DNA from 2 places in the Paenibacillus sp. FSL R5-0923 genome. Region 1 is predicted to be linked to the other one. Evidence: riboswitches for the same ligand, from Rfam matches in the RefSeq annotation. Region 1 holds a riboswitch; the other holds the start of a gene.

Region 1 (15,733 bases):
AGTTAAAAGGAACGGCTGATGGAGGCGTAATGCGGGGTCTGGGAAGAATGCTGAGCGGTGAAAAGTTCTTCTTCCAGGAACTCAGAGCTATCCGTGGTCAAAGTGAGGTCCTACTGTCTCCTGGATCATTAGGTGATATCCAAGCTATCGAATTAGATGGATCCTATAAGCTGTTAGTTCAAAAGGACGGATTCTTAGCCGGTACGGAAGGCATTCAAGTAAATACCAAAATGCAAAATTTAACACGCGGACTTTTCTCTGGTGAAGGCTTCTTCATTGTAGAAATCAGCGGCAGAGGAACAGTATTCCTGTCCTCCTTCGGAGCGATCCACGCCATTAATTTAGCACCTGGTGAAGAGATGATTATCGACAATGGACATCTCGTCGCTTGGCCAGATTATATGGACTATAAGGTAGAAAAAGCAGCCTCGGGTTGGTTGAACAGTTTAACCAGTGGTGAAGCGCTTGTCTGCCGATTCCGCGGAGAAGGTGTAATCCTCGTTCAGAGCCGTAACCCTGGGAGCTTCGGAACGTGGATTAAATCCTTCGTACCCACTCGAAGCTAAGAAAAATGACATAGGCTTTCCCGTAAGTAGGATTTCCTTTAACAGTTTAAAAGGCAATGTAGCGTTTCTCCGGTTTTCAAGAAGCGCTGCTTTGCGTGCAAATTAAGAAATATCTCCCTATAATTCAAAGATTTCTGCGCATTTGACTACTAATTAGGGAAATCCTCCCTATAATTCAACTGATTTGTTGTGAAATATAGATTTTTCGCCGATTTATAGGGAGGATTTCCCCATTTCCATTCATATCGGCCAATTATCAGTTATTTAGAGGGAGTTTTTCCCTAATTCTTTTCCGAAAAAGAAGCTGCCCCTTAAGTAGTACTTACTACTTCTGAGACAGCTTCTTCTTTTAGGTAGAAAGCGGCTTAAGAAACCGCTTTGTTTGCTTTTTCTTTTTTGCAGCCTGTTCGTTTACATGTGTCATAAGTGCCCTTGAAATCAAGGCGGTGATCCGTGACGTTAAAGCCATATTCACGTTCCACTCTTTTCTCCAGCTCCACCAGCCAGTCATCCTTAATTTCCTCCAACCTGCCGCACACGCTGCATATCAAATGATGATGCATGTGAGAATGATCATTCCCGCGCAGATCGTAACGAGCGACTCCATCTCCGAAGTTCATCTTTTCTACAATGTGAAGCTCGCATAAGAGCTCAAGTGTACGGTATACCGTTGCCAGCCCTAAATGCGGATAACTGTTCTTAACAAGCATATATACTTCTTCTACGCTGAGATGATCTTTCTCATTGTCGAGCAATATGTTCACTATGGCCTCACGCTGGGGCGTTAATTTATATTTTTGCGCCGCAAAAAGCTGACTGATATTTGAAATTTGATCCATTTGATCTCCTACCTTCCCGGAATGATTTAACATCCGTATCCACTGAGACGCACCCATTTATGCATCAAAATATTAAACGTAAATAGTAATCGTTACGATATAATCATATCAAAAATAATCACGAATGAATAGAGCCTGACATCATTATAACATTTCAGCTCTCTTATCCAAAGTTCTTTCATCCATTCCTGCCTATTTTTCTGCCAAAATCTACTTTTTCGTGAAATATTATAGGTTTGACCGCAACCTTTCCATATTTTTCTGCGTTTAAGTTTGTGATAGCGGCCACGAGGCCTATCCATACAACGAGGTGAAATAACCATGAATATGAAAAAAAGAACGTTAGCCGCGATTACAACCGTTACGATTCTCTCCTTCTCTTTGGGTGGCCAAATATTTGCAGCCGGAAATACCTTTAAGGATATTGATAATATAAACGGCAAAGAAAAAATTATTTCTTTAAAAAATCAAGGCTTGATCAAAGGGGTTAGTGAATCCCAATTCTTGCCCAGCTCCAAAGTAACAACAGCACAAGGGATCCAGTTCATTTCGGGTGGACTCCAGCTTAGTCTCGCGGCTATTGATTTCAACAAAGCTCCCGTTGCCAGTGGCTTGTTCACGAAAGTCAAGGATAAAGCTTGGTACGCTGAAGCCTTTATCAATGCGTATTACAATCATGTCGAGCTTCCTAAGGACATTGATCCAACCAAAACAATGACCAAAGAAGAGTTCACCAATTATCTAGTGCAAGGGGTCGAAGGCATTGGGAATCTGCCGATGATCAATATAGTGCCCGTAGATATCGCTGACGATGCTGCGCTGAATCCTTCTTATCAAGGCAGCATTCAACGTTCTCTTAAATACAAGATTAATAGTTTAGACGCCAATGGGAAGTTTAATCCAAAAAGTGAAATCACTCGCGCCGAAGCTGCGATTATGCTCTATAATGCTTTGGAATTTCTGAAGACCGGTATTAAATCCTAACCTAGAAGCGACACACCACTAACATTGAATGGTAAACAAGAAAAAGCAGCCCAGGTATAGTCCTGGACTGCTTTTTTTGCGTCTTGATCTTATTCTATACTTCTTCTCCACTAATTCTGTTCAGAAATTGTAGAGCACGAGGATGCTGCGGATGCTCAAGAACTTCTTGCGGAGTCCCTTGCTCTAGAATATGGCCTCCATCCATCAGAATGATCCGGTCAGCCACATCCGCAGCAAATTTCATCTCATGGGTCACTATCACCATAGTCATTCCCTCTGCCGCTAACTGTTTAATAACCTTAAGTACTTCCCCCACCAACTCTGGATCAAGCGCAGAGGTAGGCTCATCGAACAACAGCACCTCTGGATCTACTGCCATGGCACGAGCGATAGCTACCCGTTGCTGCTGGCCACCAGACAGTTGGTGCGGATAAGCATCCGCTTTGTCCGCCAAGCCAACTTTAGTTAACAACTGAAGGGCACGTTCGCGTGCTTCGTCCTTGGATCGTTTCTGGACCGTCACCTGCCCTTCCATCACGTTGCCTAGTGCAGTCATATGCGGAAAAAGATTATAGGACTGAAAGACCATCCCTGTTTTTTGGCGTAATGCCAAAATGGACTTCTGGGGGATTTTCTTGTTATCCGTGAAATTAATTTTAATATCACTGAGCGATAAGCTTCCTTTATCAGGGACTTCAAGCAGATTAAAGCAGCGTAAAAGCGTTGTTTTACCTGAACCCGATGGGCCAATAATGACCAGTACCTTGCCATGTTCCATTTCGAGATCAATGCCCTTTAATACCTGCAGCTCACCGAAGGATTTATGCAAATTAAGTATTTCAATCATAATTGTCTCCCCCTTTAGCTCGCAGAGTAACGACTCAGTCGTTTCTCCAAGTAATTTTGCAGTGCTGATAACACTGAGCAGAATAGTAAATAGAACAATCCTGCTTCGCAATAGATCAGCAGTGGCTCATAGGAGGTGGAAGCAACCTGCTGTGCTGTTCTGAACATCTCCGTATAGGTAATGGTCGCTGCCAGTGAAGTGTCTTTGACCAAGCTAATAAAGGAATTCGATAACGGCGGTACAGAAACACGGGCAGCTTGTGGCAGTATAACGCGGCGCAGTGCCTGGGCACGAGTCATCCCAACGGAGAAGGCCGCTTCCCACTGACCTTTATGTATAGACAGGATAGCAGCACGTATGATTTCTGATGAATAAGCTCCTACACTAAGCGTAAATCCAATGGTCGCGGCTATGAAAGGGTCGAGCACGATTCCAACTGCCGGCAAACCATAGAAAATAATAAACAGTTGTACCAACAAAGGGGTTCCACGAATGACCCATACATAAAAGCGAGCAATCAGCTTCGGAAGTACCCACGGGGAGAGACGAGCTAGTGCAGTCAATATCGCTAAGATCAGTCCAAGTGCAAATGATATCAATGCCAAAGGAATGGTAAAAGCCACCCCAGCTTTTAGCAGGGGTAGCAGTGAATCTAAGAAAATTTGTATTTTGCGGTCATCCATTTTTAGACATCCTTTTTTGGTTCCAAGCTGGTTAGCTTCTGAAACCTTGTATTATTTTGAAACGTCAGCACCAAAGTATTTCTCAGAAATCTTTAAGTATGTGCCATCGCTCTTCATTTCAACAATTGCATCACTAACTGCTTTTACCAACTCATCGTTGCCTTTTAAGAAAACAGCTGCGCTTTGCGAACCGTCAGGAATCTCATCTACCACCTTAATTTTCACATCAGGCTTTTGCTTTTTCAGGTCTAGATAAGACAAACCATCATTTACAGTCGCATCAATACGGCCTGAGGTCAATAGGTCCATCGCTTGATTGAACCCGTCTGTAGCAACGATTTCAGCACCGTTTTCACGGGCGATATCGGACAGGTTACTGGTTAGAGATTGTCCGGCTTTTTTACCCTTAAGATCTGCAAATGTTTTGATATCCTCATTGTTTTCACTTACTATCAATACCGCTTTAGATACGATATACGGTTCAGAGAAATCATATTTCACTTTACGATCTTCATTAATGGATACTTCGTTAAAAATAACATCAAACCGCTTGGCATCCATCCCAGCAAAAATACCGTCCCACTGTGTCTCAAAAAATTCTGGTTCAACACCGAGGCGCTTCGCTACTTCCTCAGCAATTTCTACGTCAAAGCCGGTCAGTTTCCCCGAAGCGTCATGATAAGTAAAGGGTGCATACGTCCCTTCTGTTCCTATACGCAATTTGCCGCTAGCTTTAACAGCTTCCAGACTGTTTTGCGCAGTGGCTGTATTTCCACCATTCGTTCCAGCTGAAGAATTTTTAGAAGTATCGGTATTCGAATTATTGCCGCAGGCCGCTACAAACACCACGGTTAACGCCAATAGAATAGTTAAACTTAGTTTTTTCATTATTAATTCCCCTCTCTTTACCCGGAATTCATCCGGTAAATTGTATACTACACTGGCTGCTGTTTACCGTCAATGGTTTTTTCCGATTATATACATCGGAATTGTAATATTAGGTAAATCTCTACCCTTATATTACCCATTCTTAGAATAATCCTTCACAAGATCCTCTCTTTACATCTCAGAAAGATATGGTATATTTATAAACAAATTAAATATGGACCTGTTATTTCACTAGGGGAGTCGGCCGACTGAGACGGAGCTTCAAGCTCCGGACCCTTGGAACCTGATCTGGATCATACCAGCGGAGGGAAGTGGAGCAGAATTTTCATCCCATGCATTTTTAGTGTTCCTATGCTGAATGAACTTTTTGACCCATTTATTTCCCACCGGAAAAGAATGGGTCTTTATTTGTTTACAATCAATCACAAAACTTAAGCGTAGGCTTCCGAAGCAAGTTTTGTACGATGCTTTCCAAGAAGCCAACGCTCACAAAACTTTTTAGGAGGTTCGATCATCACGACAATCCTATCCATTCAAGGCTTAACCTACTCCTTTCCGGAATCAGAACAACCCCCTGTATTCGCAGATCTATCCATGGATATCAGGCAAGGAGAATTTGTCTCTGTCATTGGGGCTAGCGGAAGCGGGAAAAGTACGCTTTTCAAAACTATAGCAGGCTTGCTCGAACCCACTCATGGGAAAATAAAAATTCATTCGAACTCGTCATCCTCTTCTCGCTTAGGTCAGATCGCATACATGCCTCAGCAGGATTTGCTGCTGCCTTGGAGAACCGTGCTCGACAACTGTCTTTTGCCCTGGGAGATTAAACCAAGGTTTAGTAAACAACAGACGATCTCTCACATTCGGGAAATGCTGTCACGCTTCGGTTTGGCCGATGTAGAGAGGGCTTATCCCCATGAGCTATCGGGTGGCATGAAACAGCGAGTCGCATTTCTACGAACGCTTGTAGCTGGCGGCGGGGCCGGTCTTATGCTGCTAGATGAGCCATTTGGAGCGCTCGACGCTATGACCAAACGTGAGATACACCGTTGGCTGTTGGAGCTTTGGGATGAGCTGGATCAAACAGTGATGCTCATCACCCATGATCTAGAGGAAGCGCTGTTACTAAGCGATCGGATTTATTTATTGTCTGGAGGCATGCATAGCGAATTACAGGAGATCGTCGTTGATTTACCGAGGCCAAGACATTACAAGATGAACTATGAACCCCGGTTTATAGCGTTACGGGAAGAGTTGGAGCGGAGACTGTATGCAGCCCATACCTTTTAAAAAATATTTAAACAATTACGGCCCCTTCATTCTACTGCTATTGTTCATTCTTGTGATCTGGGAATCAGCTGTTCGTCTTCACTTGATTCCAGCCTTTATCCTACCTGCACCTTCTTCAATAGGTATCGCATTGATCGAACACAGGCAATTACTCAGACCGCATTTATTGGCGACACTGCAGGAAATATTGGTAGGTTTTGTTCTCTCGGTTATCTGTGGTTCACTGCTGGGCACCGGAATGTTCTTATTTCGCCCACTTGAAAAGGCCATCTATCCGTTCCTTATTATCAGTCAGACGATCCCGTTAATCGCGCTATCCCCCATTTTTATTATGTGGTTCGGGTATACGCTGTGGAGCAAAGTGGCTGTTGTGTTTCTAACTGCTTTTTTTCCAGTCGTTGTGAGTACATATGACGGACTTCGTACAAGTGGTCAAGCCTACAAAGACTTATTGTTAACATTTGGCGCAAACCGCTGGCAACTGCTTGCTAAAACCCAAATCCCGCTGGCGCTGCCCTCTTTTTTCTCAGGACTAAAGCTATCCATTGTGTACTGCGTGATTGGAGCAACCATCGGCGAATGGCTCGGCGGCAGCAAAGGACTCGGTTACTTTAGCCGAAGGATGGCCGGAAATATGCAAAGTGCCGAAATGTTCGCCGCTGTATTTCTGTTGTCCGCGCTTGGTGTAGTGTTGTTTCTGATGATAGCTCTGCTCGAACCATTATTTTTAAAGAAAAGAGGATCTAAGCAATGAATGATTTGAATTCCCAAAGAAAATGGCTTATTCCCGTATTTCTCATATGTTCAGTCCTAATCTTCACCAGCTGCGGAAAAACATCCAATGTAAGTAGTCCTCCTGCTAATTCATCTAATAACGAAATTATACAAACGCACAAGCTGACGATTATGCTCGATTGGTATCCCAATGCCGTTCACTCTTTTTTATATGCTGCTGAGCAGAACGGTTATTTCCAAGAGGAAGGTCTGGACGTAGAGATCCAAATGCCCGCAGACAGCAATGACGCACTGAAACTTGTAGCAGCGAATCAAATCGATTTAGCGTTTAGTTATCAACCTCAGGTGCTCATGGCACGCAGTGAGAACATTCCAGTACGTTCGATTGCAGCGATTGTGAGACATCCGCTTAATCATTTAATGGTACCTCAGGCTGGAGACGTTCATAGTCCCAAAGACCTCACAGGTAAACAGATCGGGTATTCTTCCATTCCTCTTTATGAAGCCATGATTCGTACGATGATCCAAAACGATGGGGGTGACCCAAAGGCCAGCAAATTAATAGACGTAGGCTTTGACCTTATTCCGGCGATTGCGACGGGGCAAGTGGATGCCATTATGGGAGGGTTCATTAACCACGAACAATTAATCTTGGAAAAAGAAGGTCATCGCGTGAACTCGTTCAATCCCACGGATTACGGAGTCCCCGATTATTATGAGCTAGTCCTTGTCGCCAGCGATCAAGGAATACAAAATTTTGAATCCTATTTCAAAAAGTTTGTAAATGCAATTACAAAAGGACAACAATTTGTGCAGGATAATCCGGAAAAAGCGTTAAATTTGCTGCTTGCACACGAAGATGAGACCTCTCCACTCGATAAGCAAATTGAAGAGAAGAGCCTCGCGATTCTACTACCGCTAATGAATGCGGGTGATCAAGATTTTGGATATCAAGCGCCCACGTCTTGGGAGAAGGTACGACAGTGGCTATCGGACAATGATTTACTGTCTACTGACATCAAAGCTGAGGATGCTTTTATTAATTTTTAAACATTAGCTATTCGCTCATAAAACTTGAGGAGGAATAATCATGAGTTATCTATCCAAAGTACGGGAATCCAATCCACTTGTCCACAATATCACCAACATCGTCGTAGCCAATTTCTCTGCCAACGGTCTTTTGGCGCTCGGTGCCTCCCCCTTTATGGCGGATGCTCACGAGGAAGTGGTCGATATCGCCGCATTTTCATCTGCTGTAGTTCTAAATATCGGCACACTGAATGACTACGCCATTCAATCCATGGTGCTCGCGGGACAATCTGCGAATAAGCACGGCGTTCCCTTAGTTCTTGATCCAGTGGGTGCGGGAGCCACTTCTTATCGAACAGCGGTCACTCAAAAGCTAGTGAATGAGATGCAGATTACCGCTCTACGTGGCAATGTAGCTGAAGTTGCCAATGTCATTGGTGAGAGCTGGTCTATTAAAGGGGTAGATGCAGGCGAAGGGGATGGCGACGTAGTCGTCTTGGCTGAGACAGCCGCGCGGAAGTTAGGCTGTGTAGTTATCATCACCGGAAAAGACGATGTCATCACAAATGGAGATAACACCTACATTGCCAGCAATGGTCACCCAATTCTAAAGAAAGTAACGGGAACCGGTTGTCTGCTAAGTGCAGTAGTCGGTGCATTTCTAGCGGTAAGTGAAGGAGCATCTCTTGAAGCCGCAGTCGAAGCTCTCTCCTTCTATGGAGTGGCTGCTGAAATCGCCGCTGAACTAACGACTGGACAAGGTCCGGGGAGCTTTCAAATCGAGTTTCTAAATCAATTGAGCTTGGTCACAGCTGAAACTTACCAAGATAAATCAATAATTAAGCAACTCAGATAACAACCCTAAGGAGTGAACAATGATGATATCTAAAGCTTTAACTATAGCCGGCTCGGATAGCGGTGGTGGCGCTGGCATCCAAGCAGATCTAAAAACCTTTCAGGAGCTTTCTGTATATGGAATGAGTGCTCTTACGGCTGTGACAGCCCAGAACACCCTCGGAGTTCAAGGCGTTTATCCGTTGACACTGGAAGCTATTATTCAGCAGCTTGATTCCATTGGACTTGATCTGAAGCCGGATGCTGTGAAGACCGGGATGCTTTTTAACAGTGACATCATACGTATCGTAGCAGAGAAGATACAGCAATACAGCTGGCGTAATCTTGTAGTTGATCCTGTGATGGTTGCTAAAGGGGGTTCCACGCTGCTACAGCAAGAAGCTGTTCAGTCCTTAATCAATCATCTCCTCCCGCTAGCCTTAGTGACGACACCCAATATTCCAGAGGCTGAAATGATTACCAACAGAAGCATCACTACTATAGACGATCGTAAAGAAGCGGCTAAACTCATTCATGCCATGGGCTCTAACTATGTAGTGCTAAAAGGTGGGCATGATACCTCAACTACGGCTGTTGTGGATCTCCTATATGATGGTCACGAATTCATCTTTATGGAGAGTCAACGAGTTCAGACTAGACACACGCACGGCACAGGCTGCACCTATTCAGCAGCAGTCACTGCCGAGCTTGCTAAGGGCAAAACCGTTCCCGAAGCAACACACATAGCTAAAGCTTTTATACAAGCGGCGATTGAAGACGAGCTGGGCATAGGGGCTGGACATGGACCTACGAATCATTTTGCATATCAGAATAGATTGCGAGGGATGAACCTTGAAGCAAATAGACAGTGATCAACTGCGGGATTTATTAAAAGTCTATTTCATTATGGGCAGTGTGAATTGTCGGATAGCCCCAGCCAAGGTATTAAAAGAAGCGGTCGCGGGAGGCATAACGATGTTCCAATTTCGTGAAAAAGGTACGGGGGCATTAACTGCCCAAGTTAAATTTAATTTAGGAAGACGGCTCCAAAAGATATGTCGTGCTAACGGAGTCCCTTTTATCGTTAATGACGATATTGATCTAGCCATCGCCCTTGATGCGGACGGCATTCATGTAGGACAAGATGATACCCCTGCGCTGGCGATTAGGCAGCTGCTTGGCGAGGATAAGATCGTTGGTGTGTCCGCTCATTCGCTCGCCGAAGCTCGGCAGGCGATAGCGGATGGAGCCGATTATCTGGGCATTGGTCCTGTTTATCCTACCTCTTCCAAGGAGGATGCCCAAGCTGTTCGAGGCACATCATTTATTGAAGAAATACGAAACAGCGGCATTACGATTCCTTTGGTTGGCATAGGCGGGATCACGGTGCACAATGCAGCACCAGTACTAGCTGCGGGTGCGGACGGTATCTCCGTTATCTCAGCTATTGCGGGCGCTGAAGACATCACCTTGGCAGCCAGAGGATTTGTTCACGAAGTTAATTTAAGCGGGTCATAAGCTCACTCAGCTCTTCTCCGCTCAAATGCCGCCATTGTCCTCGCTCCAAACTATCAAGTGTAATATTCATGATTCTTATACGCTCTAGCTTTAGTACTCTATATCCTAACTCCTTGCACATTCTACGTATTTGCAGATTAAGGCCTTGAGTTAGGATAATTCTAAACTGACATTCCGCGATCCGAGAGACCTCACAAGGTTTTGTTGTGACGCCAAGAATATCCACACCACTAGACATGGCATGTATGAATTCTGACGTTATCGGCTTGTCTACATGAACTACATATTCTTTTTCATGCCCATTCTCGGAACGCATCATTTTGTTTACGATATCTCCATCGTTGGTTAACAAAATGAGGCCTTCCGAGTGTTTATCTAATCTGCCGATCGCAAAGATCCGTGAGGGATAACCTACAAAATCTATAATATTCCCAGCTACATTTGGCGCAGCTGTACAGGTGATGCCTATCGGTTTATTCAGCGCGAGGTATACCGGCTCCCCTTTACTGCTTGTTATGGGCTCTCCATCAATCCATACGATATCCTCTGGCTCTAAAAGAATATTCCCATCACAGACGATGCCGTTAACAGCGATCCGCCCTGCGGTAATGAGTCGTTTCGTTTCCCTTCTGGAACAGAAGCCTGTTTCGCTTATATATTTATCGATTCTCACTGATGATCCTACTTTCCTTCTGATACTGGTACTTGCATCTATCCATAAAAAAACACCTGATTTTAACGATCAAAATCAGATGTTAACCTTCAGGAATAATTGATTTCAAGGGAGCTATTTCGAGCTTCCGCTTTTTTTCACGTTATTGCCCTTGCTTCCACTTGCATCTTTAGCGCCTGGACCCGTGGTTGGAGCACCTTTAGCAGGTTTAACTGGTTTTGCTGTTTTGTTCCAGCGTGTCCAGCCCTTACTCCCCGTACCTCTGCCCGTGCCGCCACCTTTACTTTTTGCACCCATCTTATCACTCCGTCAGTCATTCAGAATTCGTATAGTTTATACACTTCATCTATTTTACCACACTCTCAAACTTTCTGTTTAAGTAATAGCTCAGCTTCGTCTAACGATACTCTGATTAGTATTTAGCATCTTTATTCATTTCATGAATATCAAAGGTATCTTCATGTATTTCAATGGCGATGACAGTACCCTCTTTTTCGAAAAATTGCACATGCCCTAACCGCTTGTCCTCCAGCTCCACCCAGCCAGCATCCTCTAATTTATTAAAGTAGTGGTCAGGTCGATAGAGACCTTGTTCTCCCCCTATATTATCCAATTCGTATTTTACGCCTATTTTTATATTGGGGTTACTTGAAGTTGTTGTCACTTCGATTTCCTTTGCTTTCTTAGGAATAGGAATTTCAGCATTTATAGAAGATATTCCGTACTCTTGCTCCTCTTGAGTTGATGATGTACATCCGCTTGTGAATAGTATTAAAGGTAACCATAAAAAAGCTAATAAATATTTATACAGGTATATCAGCTCCTTCCCTAACTTATTTTACCAAATCAACCCATTAAAAAACACCCCATCAAAGACTAAGCTTTGATGAGGTGTCTATTTCGAATCAGCTTTACAGCTTATCCATTTTATTTAGGCTGAATATAACCTTCTGCTTTCAGAAGCTCAGCGATCAATACAGCACCGCCAGCTGCTCCGCGCAGGGTGTTATGGGAGAGACCTACGAATTTGTAATCATAGATGGCATCTTCGCGAAGTCTGCCCGTCGATACGCCCATACCATTCTCAATATCACGATCCAATTTGGTCTGTGGACGGTTCTCCTCTTCGAAATAAGTAATGAACTGTTTAGGGGCGCTAGGCAGTTCAAGCTCTTGAGGACGTCCTTTGAAGCTATTCCAGAGTTTCAGAATCTCTTCTTTGGATGGCTTTTTCTCAAAAGAAACAAATACAGCAGCCATATGTCCATCCGCTACAGGCACACGGATACACTGCGAAGTAATCGTCGGCGCTTCACTTTTTACGATACCTTCTTCTTGCACGCTTCCCCAGATGCGCAACGGCTCTTGCTCGCTCTTCTCTTCTTCGCCACCAATGTACGGAATCACGTTGTCCAGCATTTCAGGCCAGTCAGCAAAAGTCTTGCCCGCACCCGAAATCGCTTGGTAAGTGGTGACTACCACTTTAGATGGGTTGAATTCTTTGAGCGCATGAAGTGCAGGTACATAACTTTGAATGGAGCAGTTAGGTTTAACCGCAATGAAACCAGTCTCAGTTCCCAGACGTTTTCTTTGCTGCGCAATAACCTCAAGATGCTCTGGGTTAATCTCAGGAATAACCATAGGCACGTCCGGTGTCCAACGATGCGCTGAGTTATTGGAGATAACTGGAGTACCCGTACGAGCATAAGCTTCTTCGAGCGCTTTAATCTCTTCTTTTTTCATGTCTACTGCGCAAAAGATCAGGTCTACGTCCGCAGCTACTTCTTCTACCTTAGAAGCATCTTGAACCATAATATTCTTCACGTTCTCAGGCATTGGAGTGGATAGCTTCCATCTGCCCTTGGCCGATTCTTCATACGTTTTCCCAGCAGATTTCGCACTGGCAGCAATCGCAGTTACTTCAAACCAAGGATGATTCTCTAGAAGGGCAATAAAACGTTGTCCTACCATACCTGTGCCGCCAACTATGCCGGCTCTTAGCTTTCTTGACATCAGAAAATACACTTCCTTTTGATTAACTGTCCTATTGTGAATAATAGGCCGATAATTAATGATATACGGGTCGAGAACATTTGGCGAGTGTTAACATCAAAATAACATTAAAAAATTTAATATTTTCATTTAAACCAGCCTTTTTCCTTAAATCGAGTGATCGCTTCAATCCGATTTCCCACATCCAGCTTATCGAGGATAACAGAAATGTAGTTCCGTACCGTACCAGTGGTAATGTACAGCTCGCTGGCAATTTCTTTCGTATTTTTGCCATCGGCGATCAGGCCGAGTACTTCCTTCTCCCGCTGAGTCAATGGATTCACTTCACCGCTGTAGGCTTCATCCATCAGCTCCGGTGCATACATGCGTCTGCCTGCCATAACATTCCGGATAGAGAGTGCCAGCTCTTCACTAGGACTGTCCTTCAGTAAATAAGCATGAACACCCGCTTTGAGCGCACGTTCGAAATATCCCGCCCGGGCAAAGGTCGTTAATATCATCGTTTTGCAGCCGCTAGTCTTCAGGGCTTCTGCAGCGTCGAGACCACTCATTGCCGGCATCTCAATATCCATAATACAGATATCCGGTTTAAGCTGCTGAACCATTGCAACAGCTTCTTCCCCGTTACTTGCTCGGCCTACGACCTTCATATCCTCTTCTAAATCGAGCAAAGAAGCCAGCGCCCCGAGGAGCATTCGTTGATCCTCAGCGATTACAATTTTAATCATTATAGGATGACCTCCTGTTCCTGATGTTTGAATGCATTGGGTACTTTAATCACAATTGTAGTCCCGCTATCTCTCACGATATCCATACAGCCATTCACAAATTCAAGACGCTCTCTCATGCCTTGCAGCCCATGACCTTTAAAATAAAGATCGTTCCCGGGTATCCCAGTCCCGTCATCTTTCACTTTAATGACTAGATCCGTGCGTGAGGGGTTAATCTGAATAGAGCAAGACTTTGCCCCGCTGTGCTTCACAACATTAGTGACAGCTTCCTTTATACACATGCTTAGCACATTTTCAGTTATCAATGAGGTATTGGTTAGCTTCGGATTCCCCTCCAGCTTAAAATCAATCTCAGCAGCTGCAAGAAACTGCTGAATATGAATCAGTTCATCTTCAAGCCGAATGCCACGCATTCGCGTAACCATTTCCCGGACCTCTTTTAGCGCACTTCTCGCTGTCTGCCGTACATCATTAATCTCAGCTTTGGCTTGCGTAGGATTAGAATCAATTAGCTTTCCCACCAAGTCACTCTTAAGACCAATTAATGAAAGCTTCTGACCTAATGTATCATGAAGATCTCGCGAAATCCGTTGACGTTCTTCAATCTTAACGAGTTCGGAGATTCGCTTATTCGCATCCTCCAATTGATCTTGTAACTTGCCCTGATTATTTCGGTTATACGTACTGATTGGAAGTAGAATCACTGCAATCATACTTACTAGCACGAACGGTAGTTGACTAATAAACACTGAATTACGCGAGAGCAGCTCATAATTGATTGTAATGATCGTAGTTAACAGATGAATAGAGTACAGTGTGAAGAACCCTACTCGATTCTGTATATTCCCAATAAAAAAGGCTAGAAAAAGTGCGAAATACATATATCCGAACAAAAGCGTCATTGTTATAGAAACTATAATTTGGACACTCGTCCAGAAATAAACCAGCCACCCCTTAGAAACAAAGGAAAGCACATAACAAACAAAAAATACAGCAATCATCAAGATTCCCCAAACTACTTGGTAGGTAGAGGAGGAGCGAAATATAAAATAAAACGGTAGAATGTAAAAAACGACCCACACATAAGGGCTGAGACCTGTGCTTTTATGAAAAATATGATGCCACTTTTGCATGACCGCTCTCCTTTTTACCATACATTACTCTCCTTATTCTAGCACAAATTCAGTGAAAATCTGTTGAACCACTACGATAAATAGAAAAAGATTAGAGCCACGAATGATTTCTCCGGCTCTAACCTTTCTTTATACTCCTATTTTGTTCGAACCTATAGTTATTATTCTCCTTGGAGTCTAGTCTTATGAACTTGCAGGACTTCTCCCGCTACCTTAGGTTTGCTTAGTCTCGACTTTACCTCTTTAAAGCTGATGAAGCACTTATTCTCCTCATCCCAAAGACGGAAGTGTAGAGCCTTCAAGCTAGTGCTAAGTGTTATGGTCGTCGCCTTTTGCAATGGTGGAGTTGCATTATGTGCTTTTTCTAAATTATAGTTGGGTACCTTTGGACTTAAATGATGGACATGGTGGAACCCGATGTTCCCTGTGATCCATTGCAATAGCTTAGGTAGCTTGTAATATGAGCTTCCCTCTACTGCAGCCATAACATAACTCCACTCCGATTCATTCTCGAAGTAGGAATCCTCGAACTGATGCTGAACATAGAACAACCATATTCCGAGAAAACCGGATACAAAGGCTATTGGCAATTGCACCATGATAAAGGCTTGCCAGCCGATCGCCCAAATAAGCAAACCATAGAGAGCTGCGATAGATACATTTGTTAAATAGGTATTCATCCGCTCTTTACGTCTAGCGCCTTTAGCATTAAACCGATATTGAATCATAAAAACAGCAATAGGTCCTAAACCGAACATCACGAGTGGGTTACGGTAAATCCGGTAATACAGACGTTTCCAGGATGAAGCTGCTTCATATTCATCGACAGTCATAATCCATATGTCACCAATCCCTCTTTTATCGAGGTTACTGGAGCTGGCGTGATGAATGGAATGACTATGCTTCCACTGCCGATAAGGAACAAGTGTAAGTACACCTGTAATCGTTCCGATAATGTCATTCGCTCTAC
Region 2 (15,733 bases), 4.6 Mb from region 1:
AATTTAAATGAAAATATTCATGGAAATGTAACAGTAACCATAACTAATTACATAAAAAACTTCCCAAAACAGCATCTTTGCGTTATCATTAATGTGAAAACATTCACAAAGGGGCGTTATAAAGATGAAGAAGACAACAAGTACTGCTCTCATTCTCATTCTCTCTGTCATGCTCGTAATCGCAGGCTGCGGTAACAGTAATAGCAACAGCGCAGGTAATAGTAATGGCAACGAGAACAAAAGTAAGGTAAATGAGACGGCCAAAAATGATAAAGCTGAAGCCGTATCAGGTGCATCAGAAGCTAGTTACACACCACTGGATCAATTAAAAGATAATTATGATATCGTTATTGTTGGTGCTGGTGGTGCAGGAATGTCTGCTGCACTGGAAGCTAAGGCCAAAGGCTTGAACCCTGTTATTTTAGAAAAAATGCCGGTTGCAGGTGGGAATACAAGTAAATCCTCCTCAGGAATGAACGCTTCCCAAACGAAATTTCAAAAAGAGCAAAGCATTGAAGATAGCAATGATAAGTTTTATGAAGAGACACTAAAGGGCGGCCATGACACGAACGATAAAGAGATGCTTCGTTTCTTCGTTGACAATTCCGCAAGTGCAATCGATTGGTTGGATTCGATCGGAATCAAGCTGAACAATATTACGATCACAGGCGGCATGAGCGAAAAACGCACCCACCGTCCAGAAGACGGCTCTGCGGTAGGCCAATACCTTGTCAAAGGATTGGTTAGAAACGTACAAGAAAAAGAAATTCCACTGTTTGTGAACGCGGATGTTAAAGAAATTACTCAAAAAGACGGTAAGGCTAACGGCGTCAAAGTACTCTTTAACCAAGCTGATGAAAAAACCATTACAGCGAAGGCAGTTGTTGTAACAACAGGTGGTTTTGGATCCAACATGGATATGATATCAAAAGTTAGACCTGATCTGGAAGGATACGTAACGACTAACCAAATCGGCAGTACCGGCGACGGCATCAAGATGATTGAGGCACTTGGCGGAACCACCGTTGATATGGATCAAATCCAGGTTCACCCAACAGTTCAACAAGAAAAATCTTATCTGATCGGGGAAGCTGTACGCGGCGAAGGTTCTATCCTCGTGAATAGCGAAGGCACACGGTTCGTAAACGAATTGACTACACGTGATAAAGTTACCGAAGCGATCAATGCACTTCCTGAAAAAGCGGCAACGCTTGTCTTTGATTCCGGCGTCAAATCACGCGTGAAAGCAATTGAACAATATGACAAAATGGGCTTCGTGATCCAAGCGGATACCATCGAAGCATTGGCGAAAGAAATCGGTGTTCCAGCCGATAAGCTAAAAGCGACACTTGATACTTGGAACAGCGCGGTAAAGAACAAGAACGATGCTGAATTCGGCAGAACAACAGGGATGGACAACGATTTATCCGCGGGTCCTTACTACGCTATTAAGATCGCCCCAGGGATTCATTACACCATGGGCGGTGTGAAGATCAATACGAACACAGAAGTATTAAATAAAGACGGCGCTGCTATTCCTGGCCTGTATGCGGCTGGTGAAGTTACAGGTGGATTGCACGGTCAAAACCGGATCGGTGGTAACTCTGTAGCTGAAATCATTATTTTCGGCCGTCAAGCAGGGATTAAATCTGCTGAGTTTGTACAAGCACAATAAGATTTAACTGCTATTCTGGTTAAAACAAAAGAACCGCTTGGGCTAATTGAAGCCCGGGCGGTTCTTTGTTTAATCTCTCGTTTAAAGTGAGTGGAGTGACCTCTATTCAAAAAGCTACTTCTCGCTTTTAGCTTGTTCTTCTCGCATCCACTGTGACAGCTGGCGTTTGAGTTTAAGGAATTCCGGGGAATCCGTAATCTCATCGCGGCGTGGCCGTGGAAATGGCACATCAACAGTATGTAGGATGGAGCCGGGGCGACCCGAGAATACATAAATACGATTCGAGAGCAGCAACGCTTCTTCGATGTTATGGGTAATGAATAGCACGGAGCGGCGATTCTCCTCCCACAGCTCCAGCAGCCAGCGCTGCATTTCACTGCGAGTTAGTGCATCCAATGCGCTGAAAGGTTCATCGAGCAGCATCAACTCTTGCGGAGCCAGCAATGCTCTGAGAAAAGCAGCACGCTGCTGCATCCCACCAGACAGCATATGCGGATAAGCCTGTTCGAATCCATTCAAGCCAACCTTGGCGAGCCACTGGCGCGCTTCTTCACGAGCTCCATCCTGCAGAGCGCCTTTAATTTCCCCGGCTAGAAGTACATTATCTTCAATCGTTCGCCAAGGAAAAAGCGCAGGCTGCTGCGGCATATAACTGATTTCACCACGTTGACCCGTAACGGCTCTGCCGTTCATGCGGATCGTTCCTGCATCGGGCTTCACTAGTCCGCCGATCATATGGAATAAGGTGCTTTTTCCGCAGCCGGAAGGACCGACGATCGAAACGAACTCTTGCTGCTCTACCTTAAGAGAGACGTTGTTAAGCACGTTCGTCTCGCGGCGACGATGGGTGAAGGACTTGGAGATGCCGCTTACTTCAAGAGCAGGTGGTGCAGTATGAGCTTCAGGAGAGCTTATGTTTTCAGTTGTTCTTTGCTCTATTTGCGTCGCTTGAGACATACAGGCATCTTCCTTTCTATGAGTTACGGCGCGGTTTCCAGCGAACTAACCATTTTTCGAGCAAGGCGATAATCGCAAAAAGCACAAGACTAAGGAGCACAATAATAACAATAGCGACAAACATCCGATCCGTACGGTAAGCCGATTTTTGCAGCAGCATATAATAGCCAATCCCTTTATCCGCGCCAATCCACTCAGCGACCACGGCTCCCATAACCGCATAAGTAGCAGATATTTTCACACCGGAAAATAGTGCCGGGATAGAAGACGGAAGCTCCAGCTTGGTGAAGATTTGCCACTTGCTTGCGCCAGCCATTTTCATATAATTCATCATGACCTGATCACTTTGAGACAAGCCGCCCATTGCAGCGACAGCTACCGGGAAGAAGCATACCAGTGTAATCAGCACGATTTTGGGCAAAAGACCGAAGCCAAACCAGATGATAAGCAGTGGTCCGAGTGCGATAGAGGGAACATTTTGACTCAGAATAATGAGTGGATAAAAAGCCCGTCTAGCCCAAGGTAAAAGATGCAAAAGTAGAGCGACGATCAAGCCTACACCTGTACCAATAGGAAAACCGATTAATGTGAGTCGGAGCGTAGCCATCGTATGAGCCCAGAGACCTGAGGCATTACTGGTGGATTCGCGAGCAATATCAGCAGGACTCGGCAGAATCCAGGATTCGATATGGAATAGAGAAACAGATAACTGCCATACGGTTAAAAAGAAGACGACCGCCACAAGGGGCGGCCATATTAGCTTCCAGGTCGATCTCACGGCCGATATTTCTCCGTCAATTTATCCATGCTGATTCCGTTAGGATTATGAGCGATTTTGATTTGGGAGATCACGCTTGGACTACCTGCTTCGATCAGCGCCTCCTGCATTTGACGTACAACCTCCAGGAGCTCGCTCAGTTCACCTTCCATAGTAGTTTCCAGTGGATTCACCTGATGTTTAACGCCGGATTTTTGAATAACTTCAATCGCTTTATCTACGTATGGGATGGAGTCCTCATTGTTTGGAGTCTTAGGAATTACTTGAATGCTTAATAATGTATTAGCCACAATAATCAATCCTCTCATTTTATAATGTAAGTTAAAAAGTCAACTTTGATAACGAAGTGTTTTCAGGAAGTAGATTCGGCGTCGAATCTTGAACGAACTTGGGAAGTCCGGTACTCACGTAGCAAATCACTACGCTCCGTTCCTCCTTCCTCAAGTAACGTTCAACCTTCTTGGTTCTGAAAGCTGACTTTTTGAACTCTCATTGAAATAGGTAAGTTAAAAAGTCAACTTTGATAACGAAGTAATTCAGGAAGCAGATTCGGCGTCGAATCTTGAACGAACTTGGGAAGTCCGGTTTACTCCGCCGGTAAAAAATCATTCGTGAATGCACTAGCTGCATCCAGCGGTTTGTCCAGCAGCTTCAAATCATACATCCAGTCGCCGTAATTCTGCCAGACCTCGGTTTTTTGCTCTCCCCAGCGTGGGGCGTCGTCCTTATATTTCGGGCTAAGCCATTTTTGGCTAGCTAGGACAAGCTCGGCATCAAGGTCAGGCACAGCCTTGGATAATGTAGCGGCAGCCTCTTCTGGATGATCAATCGCATATTGATAACCCTTCGATGTGGCTTTCAGGAAAGCCTTCACCAAATCTGGATTCTCAGAAATCTGCTTCTCACTCGTGGTCAGCACAGGGGTGTAATAATCGAGCTGAGGCGCATAATCCTTCAAGTAGAGCATATCCAGAGGCTCACCACGCAGTTCGGCTTCAATACCGGTCCAAGCGTAGAAGATCCAAGCGAAATCAATGTCACGTTTGACTGCAGTAAAATAGTCAGCTTCACCAATACTGATTAGCTTCACCTTTTTCACATCGCCACCAACAGGGTCCATGATCGCCTTCATGGCTGCTTCCTCAGCGGGAGAGCCCCAACCTCCGTAAGTTTTACCCTCAAAATCTTTTGGTGATTTAATCTTGCGATCCACTGGAGCGGCGAATCCCGAAGTATTATGCTGAATAATGGCTGCAATCGAGACAAGGGGAACGCCTTGTAGACGAGCTAGAGTCAATCCTTCCTGAGCGCTGATTCCAAAAGCAGCTTCGCCAGAGGTAACCATAGTATCAGAACCCGCTGCGCCAGGTTGAACGATTTCTACATCCAGACCTTCTTCCGCGTAATAACCAAGATCCTTGGCTACGTATAGACCGGTGTGGTTCGTATTCGGTGTCCAATCCAGTGCAACCTTAACTTTGGTAAGCTCTTTTGGAGCATTTGATCCGGTCGCTGCATTCGATTCCGCAGCATTTCCTTTGTTTCCGGCTGTATTCCCATTGTTGCTGCCGCATCCGGCAATCGCAAGAATGAGCATACAGGTGAGGCCAAGCATAAGTACTTTTTTGACTTGCATGTCTTCTTCTCTCCTTTAAGGTTGCCAGATCCCGTCATCCAACATGAACCATAAAGTGTAGTATGTACATTTCTTCTACATCTTTTGTGATCTACACAAAAAAAGCGCCCCGAGTGATCGGGACGCTGGCTTGGCGCAAGGTTAGTAAAGGTCACAGGGACCAAAACCAATTGGCGATTCCTACGCTGGCATTATCCAGATCAGGTATAAGGGTCAGTATCTTGTGGGATACAATCTCAGCCGGCCAATTCCAGCACCCCTGGTTCTATGAAGTTAACGGGTATTTCTCGCTTAAACGCTAATCGTCTTTATAAGGACGCTGAAGGCGTTTATGCTTGCATACGGTGTATTATAGACGGCTGTTCTCGGAATGTCTAGTAGCACGCTTCTAAATTTTTCAAATCTCTCCGTCCGTTTTCATTAATCCAGATCTTTATGTTTCTTGCGATGACGCCGCTTAAGCTCAGTAACCAGAGCACCTAGCGTAAGGACAACACTGATCATTATCCCGCTCATAATCACGAAAAGAGCAAGAAACTCAAAGGGGGAATAGCTAACCATCTTACTCCATTGAATCTTTCCATCCAGATCGTCAATGACTTGATTCATGCCATAAATCCCACTTACCACCGTAAATACAGTGAGGATCATCAGCAGATTATCCCGGCGCTTCGACTGGAACTTATCTTGATACTGAAAAAGGTCAGTCAAGGTTTCTTTTACTTCCTCGAACAGAGCGTCGTTCCCGTATACTTTACGCAACTGAAGAAAAATCTCCCGTCCTTGCGACTGTGAAATCAGCTCCAAGAAATAGAACTTTGCCGAGAATTTATTAATCGAGTAGATTAAATTATCGATCTCATCATAATCGTGGTTTATGCGTAGTCGGGAATGCATATTTGCCAGCTTTAGCAGAACGATTTTGTGGAAAATATTGAGTAGAAATCCGTAATAATATTGCCCGTACATCTGGTTGGCGAGGCTAACGGCGATCTTTGGTTCAGCTCGGGTTAGACAGCAAAAGGTCTGCTCATTCATCATATAATACGAGTCTGGGCCCCATCGATTATAGGAATGCTCATGACAGTAGTTCGCAATATACGCTGGATCGCTGGCACTGGCATAGGGCTTCCCGTTCAGATCAATTCCATCAAGCTGAGAGGCGCGATAGCGCATATTTATACTAATCTCATCAGAATCTCCTTCACTTTGAAAGCCATAAAAGGCTTGCACCTGCATTCTTTCATCTACGAAAAAGGGAAGGGTCTCGAAATAAGCCCCATTGATATCCGAGTGATCCAGAAAAGGCTCCAGTCCATCCACCAGATTTCGGAAGACAAAATCCTCTACCATCTCATAGGTCTGTTCCCCGCAATGGATATAGGTGTAGTCATCCTGTACGAAGGTATTCTCAAGCGTCCGGAAGCGGTCCGCGAATTCCAGTGCAATACTAAAGGGAATCGAATCCCCCTCAAGCTGGACACGTATCGTCACAAATCCAAGCTGAAAAGGACATATGAATATATCCGTCGAAAGAATTTTAAAAAATATAGACTGCTGAGGAATCTCTAGAATACAGTCCAGATTATTGACTCTGGAAAAGCGGCGGAAAGAGTCTACATCCTTCTTGTGTGGAAAAAGAATATGTGCAGAAAACGGTAAATAGGTGCGCTCCATCCGTTCATGGGAAACACAGTGACCTTCTCCGTAATAGGCATTTTCTAACTCTTTATTATCCAGAAAAAAACGTGTGAAGCCATCATCCTGCAATTGTTGGATAAGCTTCTTAGAATCGCCCTTTTTTATTGAAAAGGGAAAAATAAACTGCATAAGCGCAGTATGTAATAAAGGCTCAGTTGAAAGCTTATCCATTCATCGTCCATCCTTGTGCTCAGAATATGCTTATAGATGACATTACCCTAAAAGGATTAGGTTGATACCATATTAACATTCTAAATACTGGAACTCTTTCTTTGCACTGCTTGCCTGGATTGGAACCTCCATGCGGCAATGCTCAGCAAGAACAAGAAGGCGGCAAAACCGGCAAGTAACCCAGCAGTTTGTGCCACTTTTAGATGGTCCATAGACCAGCCCATAAATAGGGGCAGCAGAGCTCCGCCGACACCTCCAGCAGCGATCATTATGCTGGGTGTTGATTCTTCGGCTCCTGGCAGCATCTTGCTGGAGAAGACTAGAGCTATGGAGAAAATACCGGACATAAATAGCCCAAGTAGCATAATTACGATGAATGCAGCTAATAGATTATCTGTGAACGGAAAAAGAGCCAGCAGTAACAAGGTCAGTAAACAGCTACTTAAAATATATACACGGTAAGAAATTTTCTCTGCAATCACTCCAGCAAACAATCTTCCCGTAGACATAGCTAGCCAAAAGAAAGTGACTGTCAGCGCCGCCGCAGATTCTGTCATCCCTAGCTTGGCGATAAAGATGGCGGGCATAAAGTTGACCAGACTCATCTCCGTACCTACATAAAGAAAGAAGAAAAGGATGAAGATGCCCAGCAGAATCCATTGTTTCCCTTTATACGGAAGCTGTGTGCTGGACTGCGAGGAATGTGCGGATGCTGAGACTTTGCGAGGTGCTCGCTCGTCCAGTATGCGCTGCAGATTCCCAAAATGGCCTCTTCCCCAGAGAATGAGGGAAAGTAATGAGAAGCCAGCGACAATTAGGAATGCCAATCTCCATGCTCCGTTAGCAATGAGCGGACTGGCGATAAGAGGCATTACAAGTGCTCCTATCCCAAATAGGACTTCAAGTCGGCTCATCGCAATCGCGGTTCCTTCTGTCACAGCTCCGATAATGATGGTGCCGATGACGGCTTCGATCATACCGAAACCAAAGCCAGCCGCAACAGCAATGACATACATCCACTCCCAAGGGGGTAGAAAAGCATACGCAATCTCAGCAGTCAGGAGAAGAGCGGTGGCGATAATGATGCCTCCTCGTTTCCCAAAACGGCGATTGAGTAGGGGAGAGACAAGCACACCAGCCAGAAAACCAGCAAATTGACTAAAGATTAATTGCCCGCCGGCACTATAATTTTGGTCATAATGCTGTAGCAGAACGGGAAGAATAGATCCCAGCACTACATGAGCAAGGCCAATGACAAAGTAGGAAAGACAGCCGATCCAGATCAGTTTTTTCACGAAGTAAGCCCCTTATATTGAAAGTAGTTTATGGAGTAAGGTCGGATTCAATGTGAACCTGAAGGGTACATTATAATAAGCACCATTGTTATGATAAATCCAAACGGTGAGCTTGGATATATAAACTTTTGTTTACATGCTTGAAGGGAGAGATTTACGTAATGGATAACAAACAACTGGAGCAACTCATTATTAGAGCATTGGATGACAACAAGTTTGGTTCCTTTGGTACGATCGAAGAAGGAAATAAGCCGAAAGTACGTTACATGGCCATTTTCCATGAGGATTTGAAGATTTATTTAGCTACGAATCGCAAAACTCATAAGGTGGAGGAATTATCGAATAATCCGAATGCTTTTTTACTGCTTGGATATGAGTCAGGCGGAAGCAAAGACGTGCTGGAGATTGAAGCCACCGCTACCGTTTCTAAGGATGAAGGGCTGCGCACAAAGGTGTGGAACAAAGAGCTGGAGCCATGGTTTACAGGGCCTGATGACCCTAATTATGTGATTCTTGAACTTACTCCAACGCGTATTGAGTATGTTGGCAGTGATAAAGAGCACGGCGTGTGGACTCCCTAAACCAATTTAAAATCGATTCCGAAAGCCTTCCTATCCCCCACGGGTTTAGGAGGGCTTTTTTAAAAGATAAGTCCCTGAGTGACCTGTTAAAACATGTTATAATGACTTCAACTTTTTACGTAATTTCTCAGGGGAGGACTTAAAATACATGACCGTTACTCTGTTATATATTGAAGATGATCATGAAATCGGCAGCGTCGTGTCTGCGGATTTAAGTGAGCGTGGTTATAGTGTGCGTTGGCTGCGGAGCGGGGAGGGAGCGACGGAGGAAGCGGCGCCTTGTCAATTGGCCATTCTGGATGTAATGCTTCCGGGCCTGGATGGCTTTACTGTCGGACAACGATTGAAGCGGGCGTACCCTAAGCTTCCGATCTTGATGCTCTCTGCGCGAACCTCTATTGATGATAAACTGCAGGGGCTTGAATTCGCCGATGATTATTTGACGAAGCCTTTTCATCCGGATGAATTGGCTGCCAGAATTGAAGTGCTGCTCAGGCGGAATGGGGCATCTGTTCAGGATTCGCTCACGCTTAAACACCTAGTCGTATATGAAGGGGATAACCGAGTAATAAATGCTCAGACACAGGAAGAAGTCATGCTTACGGGTAAGCAATTTCAGATTTTTTCTTATTTGCTGCGTCATCTCGGCCAGATTATGACGAAGGAGCAGATTTATGAAGCCGTCTGGGGAGAAGCCTATCTCGAAGGGGATAAAACTTTAATGGTACATATACGATATTTGCGCGAAAAGTTAGAACTTGATCCGGGCAATCCCGAAATTATAGAAACTGTCCGGGGGATCGGATATCGGGTAAGAGCATGAGGGGGTTAGGGCGCATTCGCAAGCAGCGTAACTCCTCTTTGCTATCGGGATATTTGCTTATTATTGTTTCTGCACTGCTTTTTATCCCTGTGGTCCTGCCGTTATCTTTTGTTCTCTACAATATGGTTAATGAAGTGACTAAAGGGGCTCCAACTGTAGACACCTCTCTGTATTCGAGTGTTGCAGCGCTGGAGACCATGTGGCATAAAGAGGCGCTTCAATTGGAAGATGCTTCTTCAGAAGGCATAAATGAGCGGCTACATGAAATGAGCCGGAAATACACTGAGGCTACTATGTTTTGGGTAGATGGGCAGGGAATGACCCAGTTGATTCTCACACCTGATGAAGGCAATCCGGATCATGGCAGCGGAGTTCCGGAGCAGTGGACGGCGGCTGAGGCTATTTTTTTTATGAAAGAAAGTACAAAACGTGATCCTTTAGCCATCGTCGCCTTCATGGGAGACCGAGTGGATGCGGGTAAAGGGTTTATGGTAATGCAAATTCCAAACAAGCTGCTCAACAAAGGGGCTTATGGGGGAGTCGGGGCTTGGGCTTTGTATTACTTTGTGCTCTTTGTACTTTTTGGAGGGTTCGCACTGGTTTCTTTGCTGTTCTTTAGAAAAATACGCAAACGGCTACTACAGCTGCAAACCGCGATGACGATTACGGGACCGGATAGAATGCCTAAGTCTATTATGACGGGCAAGCTGGATGAGATTGGCAGACTGGAGGAAGCTTTTAACACGATGGTGGCGAAGCTTGACGAAAGTCGAAAGAGGGAAATCGAAGAGGAAGAGCTGCGTAAACGTCTAGTATCTAACCTATCTCATGATTTGCGTACACCACTAACGGTTATTCGCAGCCACATCCATGTAATGACTAAAGAGAGCTTAACCCCGCAAGGACAACAGTCCTTAGAGCTAATGGATAAGCGTATAGCGGATCTTAGCGTCTTGATCGAGAATCTTTTATCCTACAATCTCCTCAACAGCGGACGGATCACTTTGAAGAAGGAGCGTAAAGATGTCTTGCGCTTGTTGCGGGAAAGTGCTGCTGCTTGGTACCCCGTATGGGAAAAAGAGAACTTCGAGATCGATATTGACCTGGAGGCTGATCCGCTGTTCTGGATGGTGGATGAGGTCTGGTTCCGCCGTATTCTTGATAATCTGTTTCAGAATATTGTACGTCATGCCAGCAGTGGTCTTTATGTAGGGATTTCTACGGAGTCCCGTAATGGGCAACGTGTTATTTTGATTACGGATCACGGCAGAGGTATCCAGAGTCCATCCGATTACAAAGGGGCAGGATTAGGGCTGTCCATCGTGGATCTGTTAATGAAGCATATGGAGTTAGAGTGGGATATGGAGAGTACAGGAGATGGAACTTCCGTAGTAATCTTTAATCCGCTGTAGAAAGAAAATAAAATCTTAGACTTACCATCGTCATTAAGCTCTCACAGGAAAAAATAGTCAATAAAAACGAGCTTAACGGCATCTGTTTTAACAACTAACGAGCAGAATAGCGTAATATATTTGGTTGTAGTTATAATGTTTAATAGGGCTATTTAATGGTTCCAATTCTCAGGAGTTACCAGTGACCTGTGTTGAAATATTTCGAAAAGGGGCAAGTTGTGTGAAAAAGACTGAAAAAATATACAATACTGCAGTAGAGGCAACTTTAGAGGTGATGGTGGGAAATGGAAACCTGTTATTCTCTTTCATCTGACATTCGGTAAGAAACGTAATAATGAATTTAAGAGCTGGAGTCTAAAGGAACTCCTACATCTGATGTGCCGTTGGGGGGATTCGCATATAGAGAGAAAGTACGAGGGAAAGGCTACCGTTCTGGCTAATTCAATGCTTACAGGGGGCCCGCCAACATTTTAACGAAAATATACACTAAGGACTATTCAATAGTTTAAAGGCCGGGTTTTCCTACTCTAAGGAATCCGGCTTTTGTTTTATTCTCGTAGTGGACGTAATGTTTAATACTTGATAACCCTTTACGACAGCCAGTGATCAGTGTGATTAGACTGGAAAATAAAGCACTAGACAGGCCACGGCTGCCATATGGGGCGTTGCACTTCTGGTAGTCTTCCTGATCGATGGCCGCCGACAATCAGCCTTTTGCAAAAAAAAACAAAGGAAACCGAACTTTTTTTTGATAGAGAGACAATATAGTGTGTAAGCAGCTTACTTAGGAGGGCCCTCTGAATGCAAAGTGAATACATGTACCAGTTACTCATAAAAATGAAAGACGGTGATCAACAGGCGTTTCATACGATGTATGATGCCACCTATCAGGACGTCTACCGGACAGTCTCCTTTCTGGTGGATCATCAGCAGGATCGGGAAGATGTCATGAATGAGATCTATATGCAAATGTGGACATCACTTGCTAACTACGATACGAACCGACCTTTCCACTTCTGGCTACACGGCTTGGTAATCCGTCAAGTGCAGAGATTTCGGGTCAAGAGCTGGCGGAGATTCCGAATTTTTGAACGCATTCGTGCCTTCTCTCGGGAAGAGTCTCATTGGGATCAACCTGCTGTGTTGATGGATGGGACGAACCAAATGATATCGAAGGCAATCCAAAAACTGACCGACAAACAACGAATGGTGATCATCCTCCGCTTTTTTCACGACTATACTCTTGAGGAAATCGGGACATTGCTCGATATTCCGCTGGGTACAGTCAAGTCCAGGTATCATGCTGGCCTTCAGGCGCTTCGAAAAAACTTATGGAATCTCCCCCCAGAAAGGATGGAAAAGATCAATGCTAACTGAACGCAAAATCCGTGAACATCTGCACAAAGAGGCAGAAACTATGGAGTGCCCCCCGGTTATTTCCAAACGTATAGAACAGTCTTATTTTCAATATTTACAACCAAAAAGGAGCGGAATAACCATGAAAAAACGATTGATTGGTGGAATAGTTGCTGCTGCGATTTTAATTCCAACCGCAGCATATGCGGCCCCTACCCTGATTGAAATGTTTACTAGAACACCAATGACTGCTGAACAAGTCAAGGTGGATGAGGTTGGCAAAGCAACACTTGAGAAGCTGTATAGCACATTTCCCGAAACAAAATCTTTTGAGATAATCGATGCAAGCAGCGTTCAAGGTGTCCAAACAAGCATCATACTGCAGGAAAAAGAAGGAACCGGTAAAAAGATTACCCTTCATACAAACAGTATTACGGGTGCGATTGAACACGTGATTCAAGAGAACTGGGAGCCTAAAGAGAAGTCACTCACTACTTTATCCGATCAGGAAATCAAGTCGAAGGTAGATTATCTAATTGATAAAATGTATGGCAACATCGAAGAGTACGAATTTGCTATGGAGAAAATGGAGAACCCGGATCAAAAAACGTTTATGTTGAATTACACCAAAAAGGGATCAAAAACACCGTTCTATCAGGTATTTGTTCAGAGCAATACAATCAGTGTTTCTCTGATCGGAGGTGAGACTACACCTTCAAACATTAAAGTAGAAGGTTTTTTCTCTAGAAATGGTAAGCCTGATTATTCTGCTGATGCCTATCTAAATGATGCAAAACTGTTTTCTTTACTAAAAATTAGCCCAGAAGAATTAAAACAAGAATTAGCAAAAGGTAAATCTGTTGTGGAGATTGCAGCATCTAAAAATGTCTCTAAACAACAAGTGATTGATGTCATTGCAAAAACACAGGTTGATGGACAAATTCAAGGTGAAATTAATGGTGAAGTTACTAAAAGTAATCGTTCAAATGAACAACAGTTAAAAGCTATTGAACCAAAAGTATTACAAATTATTGAACACAAAAATGAAACACCATCGAAGAAATAACAAGTCAAGGCGCATGAGGTATAGAACCCAATGGATAATCCAGAGCCAAAAACGATCATGTTGAATTACACTAAAAAGGACAAGGACTGAACTAAACTGTTCTTCCAGGTATTTGTTCAAGGCAATACAATCAGTGTTGGGTTGGTCGGAGAATAGGAGTACAAAAACCTCAACTCTGAAACGGTGACCCGTAAGATGGAACACTTTTTAAAAGTGTCCCTTCCTGCGGGTCATTTGTGTTTTAATCAAAAGTAGAATGGACAGAACGGAGATTTTTATGCGTAAAATTAGAAACGCTGCAAAGCGTTTTTAACGAACATTAGATAAAACCACATAAAACAAAACCAAATGTTGAGCACGTATAAGGTAGGCATTCTTAATTTATACGGTAATTTACGGGATGACTTTACGCTTGCGGAAGTCGTCAAAGATGTTCATAAACATTTCTTCGGTATCGACGAATTCGTGAAAGCCTAAACGTCGAGCCGTAGTTCCGTCGGCAAAAAAATCGTAGTCCCATGCAAACACGAAATCGCCGAATAGCCAAGAGGATACGTCTTTATAGGAATGCCGAGCAAGCCCATGCTTCTCTATCATTTTTTTCCAAAGCTGCTCCTTGTCCGCCATGACAACGTCTAGAGACTTCTGCAACGGAGGCGCTGTTTCCATGCCAAAGTATTGAGCGATTTTCGGCTATAACTCATTCCAACGAAACAGGTCGCCGTTCGTAATGTTGAATGCCTGATTCGCACAGCGCTCGTCGATCGCCGCCCATACTGTTGCCTTTGCGAGAAGCCGCAGACTACAGAAGGACGGAGTGGCTACCAAGTCCAAGCCTTACCCTTATGCCGTTGTTCTAAGAAATCTTGCTGATTAAACAGCGGCGGTCTAGGACTTTATTTTCATTGGACATCCATATCGTCAAATTTAAACAAAACTTAAACTTCGTGCCGCCTTGTTCTTAACCTTGGGACGTTATGCTAATTACCGAGGTGAGGAACATGAAAGAAACAGTGATTGAAACGAAGGATTTATTAAAAAAATACCGTGGCCGGGCTGCGGTGGAAAATTTAAATTTGAACATCCGCAAGGGAGAGATCTATGGCTTTCTTGGCCCGAACGGGGCAGGGAAAACAACAACAATTCGTATGCTGCTTGGACTGATCACTCCAACATCAGGAAGGATTGAAGTCTTCGGCCAGGATCTTCGCAAGCATAAACTGCAAATTTTGCGGAAAGTAGGGTCGCTTGTCGAGTCTCCATCCTATTACGGGCACTTAAGCGCTGTGGATAATCTTGAAGCCATCCGGCGTATCCTTGGTGCTCCGAAGTCACGGATTGCTGAGGTGCTAGATATTGTTTCCTTAACAGGGGAAGAGAAACGTCCAGTTAAAGGGTTCTCCCTTGGGATGAAGCAGAGACTAGGTATTGCTGCTGCCTTGCTCGGGGAACCGGAGCTGCTTATTCTGGATGAGCCGACGAACGGACTTGACCCGTCAGGGATTCAGGAAATTCGCGGACTGATTAAACGATTGCCGCAGGAGCAAGGGATTACCGTCGTAGTATCCAGTCACTTGCTTAGTGAAATTGAGCAAATGGCGGATACCGTAGGGATCATTCGTCAAGGGCAAATGGTGTACCAAGATAGTATAACGAATCTGCAGCGGCAAGCCGGGGGAGAAATGCGGTTAGCAGTCTCGGACCCGGAGGCCGCGCTGCGTCTTGCTGAAGAACGGGGGTACACAGGGATACTTCAAGAACAAAAGCTAGTCTTCTCCCGGATGATCGATGCAAGAGTTGCCTTGCTTGTCAAAGCGTTGGTAGAGAATGGGCATGCTATTTATCGTGTAGAGGAGCGGAGACAATCACTTGAGGACTTCTTCCTGCAGGTTGTAGGAGGAGAGGAATCATGATGTGGCGGGCACTGTCGGCGGATTGGCTCAAAATCCGTGGCAAGGGACTCTGGTTTCTAGTGTTTCTTGGACCGCTTGGACTTTTAGCCATGCAAGGCTTGAACTTCGGCCTTCGTTATGATTATCTTCGCGAGCAGTATAGTGCAGATTTATGGGGTGGGCTTCTGAACAATGTGGCTGCATTTGTGCCCATTGCTCTCTTTCTTGGAGGGACCTTAGTATGCTCGTTGATTGCAAATGTAGAACATCAGATGAGCTCGTGGAAGCAGCTCTTGGCACTACCTATCTCACGTACTTCAGTATTTATGGCTAAGCTGGTGTTATGTTTGGTGCTAGTGGCGGTTTCTTGTTTGTTGCTCTCGGTGGGTA

Evidence for each region. A riboswitch is a leader RNA that binds a small molecule or an ion and turns the genes downstream of it on or off. The one in region 1 is predicted to bind thiamine pyrophosphate.
Region 2: another riboswitch for thiamine pyrophosphate. It lies ahead of MKX35_RS01325 (ABC transporter substrate-binding protein); the one in region 1 lies ahead of MKX35_RS21915 (ABC transporter ATP-binding protein).

Annotation. Positions count from the first base shown of each region.
Region 1 covers NZ_JBBPAT010000001.1:4,882,518-4,898,250, forward strand. The annotation lists gene MKX35_RS21885 (TIGR00266 family protein) at 1-566, shown strand, start outside; gene MKX35_RS21890 (Fur family transcriptional regulator) at 932-1,405, opposite strand; gene MKX35_RS21895 (S-layer homology domain-containing protein) at 1,727-2,389, shown strand; gene MKX35_RS21900 (amino acid ABC transporter ATP-binding protein) at 2,484-3,236, opposite strand; gene MKX35_RS21905 (amino acid ABC transporter permease) at 3,251-3,919, opposite strand; gene MKX35_RS21910 (amino acid ABC transporter substrate-binding protein) at 3,971-4,807, opposite strand; TPP riboswitch at 5,031-5,134, shown strand; gene MKX35_RS21915 (ABC transporter ATP-binding protein) at 5,402-6,097, shown strand; gene MKX35_RS21920 (ABC transporter permease) at 6,078-6,851, shown strand; gene MKX35_RS21925 (ABC transporter substrate-binding protein) at 6,848-7,882, shown strand; gene thiM (hydroxyethylthiazole kinase) at 7,923-8,717, shown strand; gene thiD (bifunctional hydroxymethylpyrimidine kinase/phosphomethylpyrimidine kinase) at 8,740-9,567, shown strand; gene thiE (thiamine phosphate synthase) at 9,557-10,213, shown strand; gene MKX35_RS21945 (pseudouridine synthase) at 10,194-10,886, opposite strand; gene MKX35_RS21950 (DUF3934 family protein) at 11,001-11,183, opposite strand; gene MKX35_RS21955 (hypothetical protein) at 11,299-11,550, opposite strand; gene asd (aspartate-semialdehyde dehydrogenase) at 11,814-12,899, opposite strand; gene MKX35_RS21965 (response regulator transcription factor) at 13,025-13,627, opposite strand; gene MKX35_RS21970 (sensor histidine kinase) at 13,627-14,763, opposite strand; gene MKX35_RS21975 (fatty acid desaturase) at 14,925-15,733, opposite strand, start outside.
Region 2 covers NZ_JBBPAT010000001.1:284,987-300,719, reverse strand. The annotation lists gene MKX35_RS01345 (flavocytochrome c) at 125-1,675, shown strand; gene MKX35_RS01340 (ABC transporter ATP-binding protein) at 1,790-2,632, opposite strand; gene MKX35_RS01335 (ABC transporter permease) at 2,649-3,410, opposite strand; gene MKX35_RS01330 (thiamine-binding protein) at 3,407-3,700, opposite strand; gene MKX35_RS01325 (ABC transporter substrate-binding protein) at 3,997-5,046, opposite strand; TPP riboswitch at 5,207-5,317, opposite strand; gene MKX35_RS01320 (hypothetical protein) at 5,467-6,918, opposite strand; gene MKX35_RS01315 (MFS transporter) at 6,999-8,213, opposite strand; gene MKX35_RS01310 (pyridoxamine 5'-phosphate oxidase family protein) at 8,375-8,794, shown strand; gene MKX35_RS01305 (response regulator transcription factor) at 8,943-9,617, shown strand; gene MKX35_RS01300 (HAMP domain-containing sensor histidine kinase) at 9,614-11,029, shown strand; gene MKX35_RS01290 (sigma-70 family RNA polymerase sigma factor) at 11,831-12,406, shown strand; gene MKX35_RS01285 (hypothetical protein) at 12,396-13,451, shown strand; gene MKX35_RS31810 (hypothetical protein) at 13,845-14,120, opposite strand; gene MKX35_RS31805 (hypothetical protein) at 14,145-14,285, opposite strand; gene MKX35_RS01275 (ABC transporter ATP-binding protein) at 14,453-15,364, shown strand; gene MKX35_RS01270 (ABC transporter permease) at 15,361-15,733, shown strand, end outside.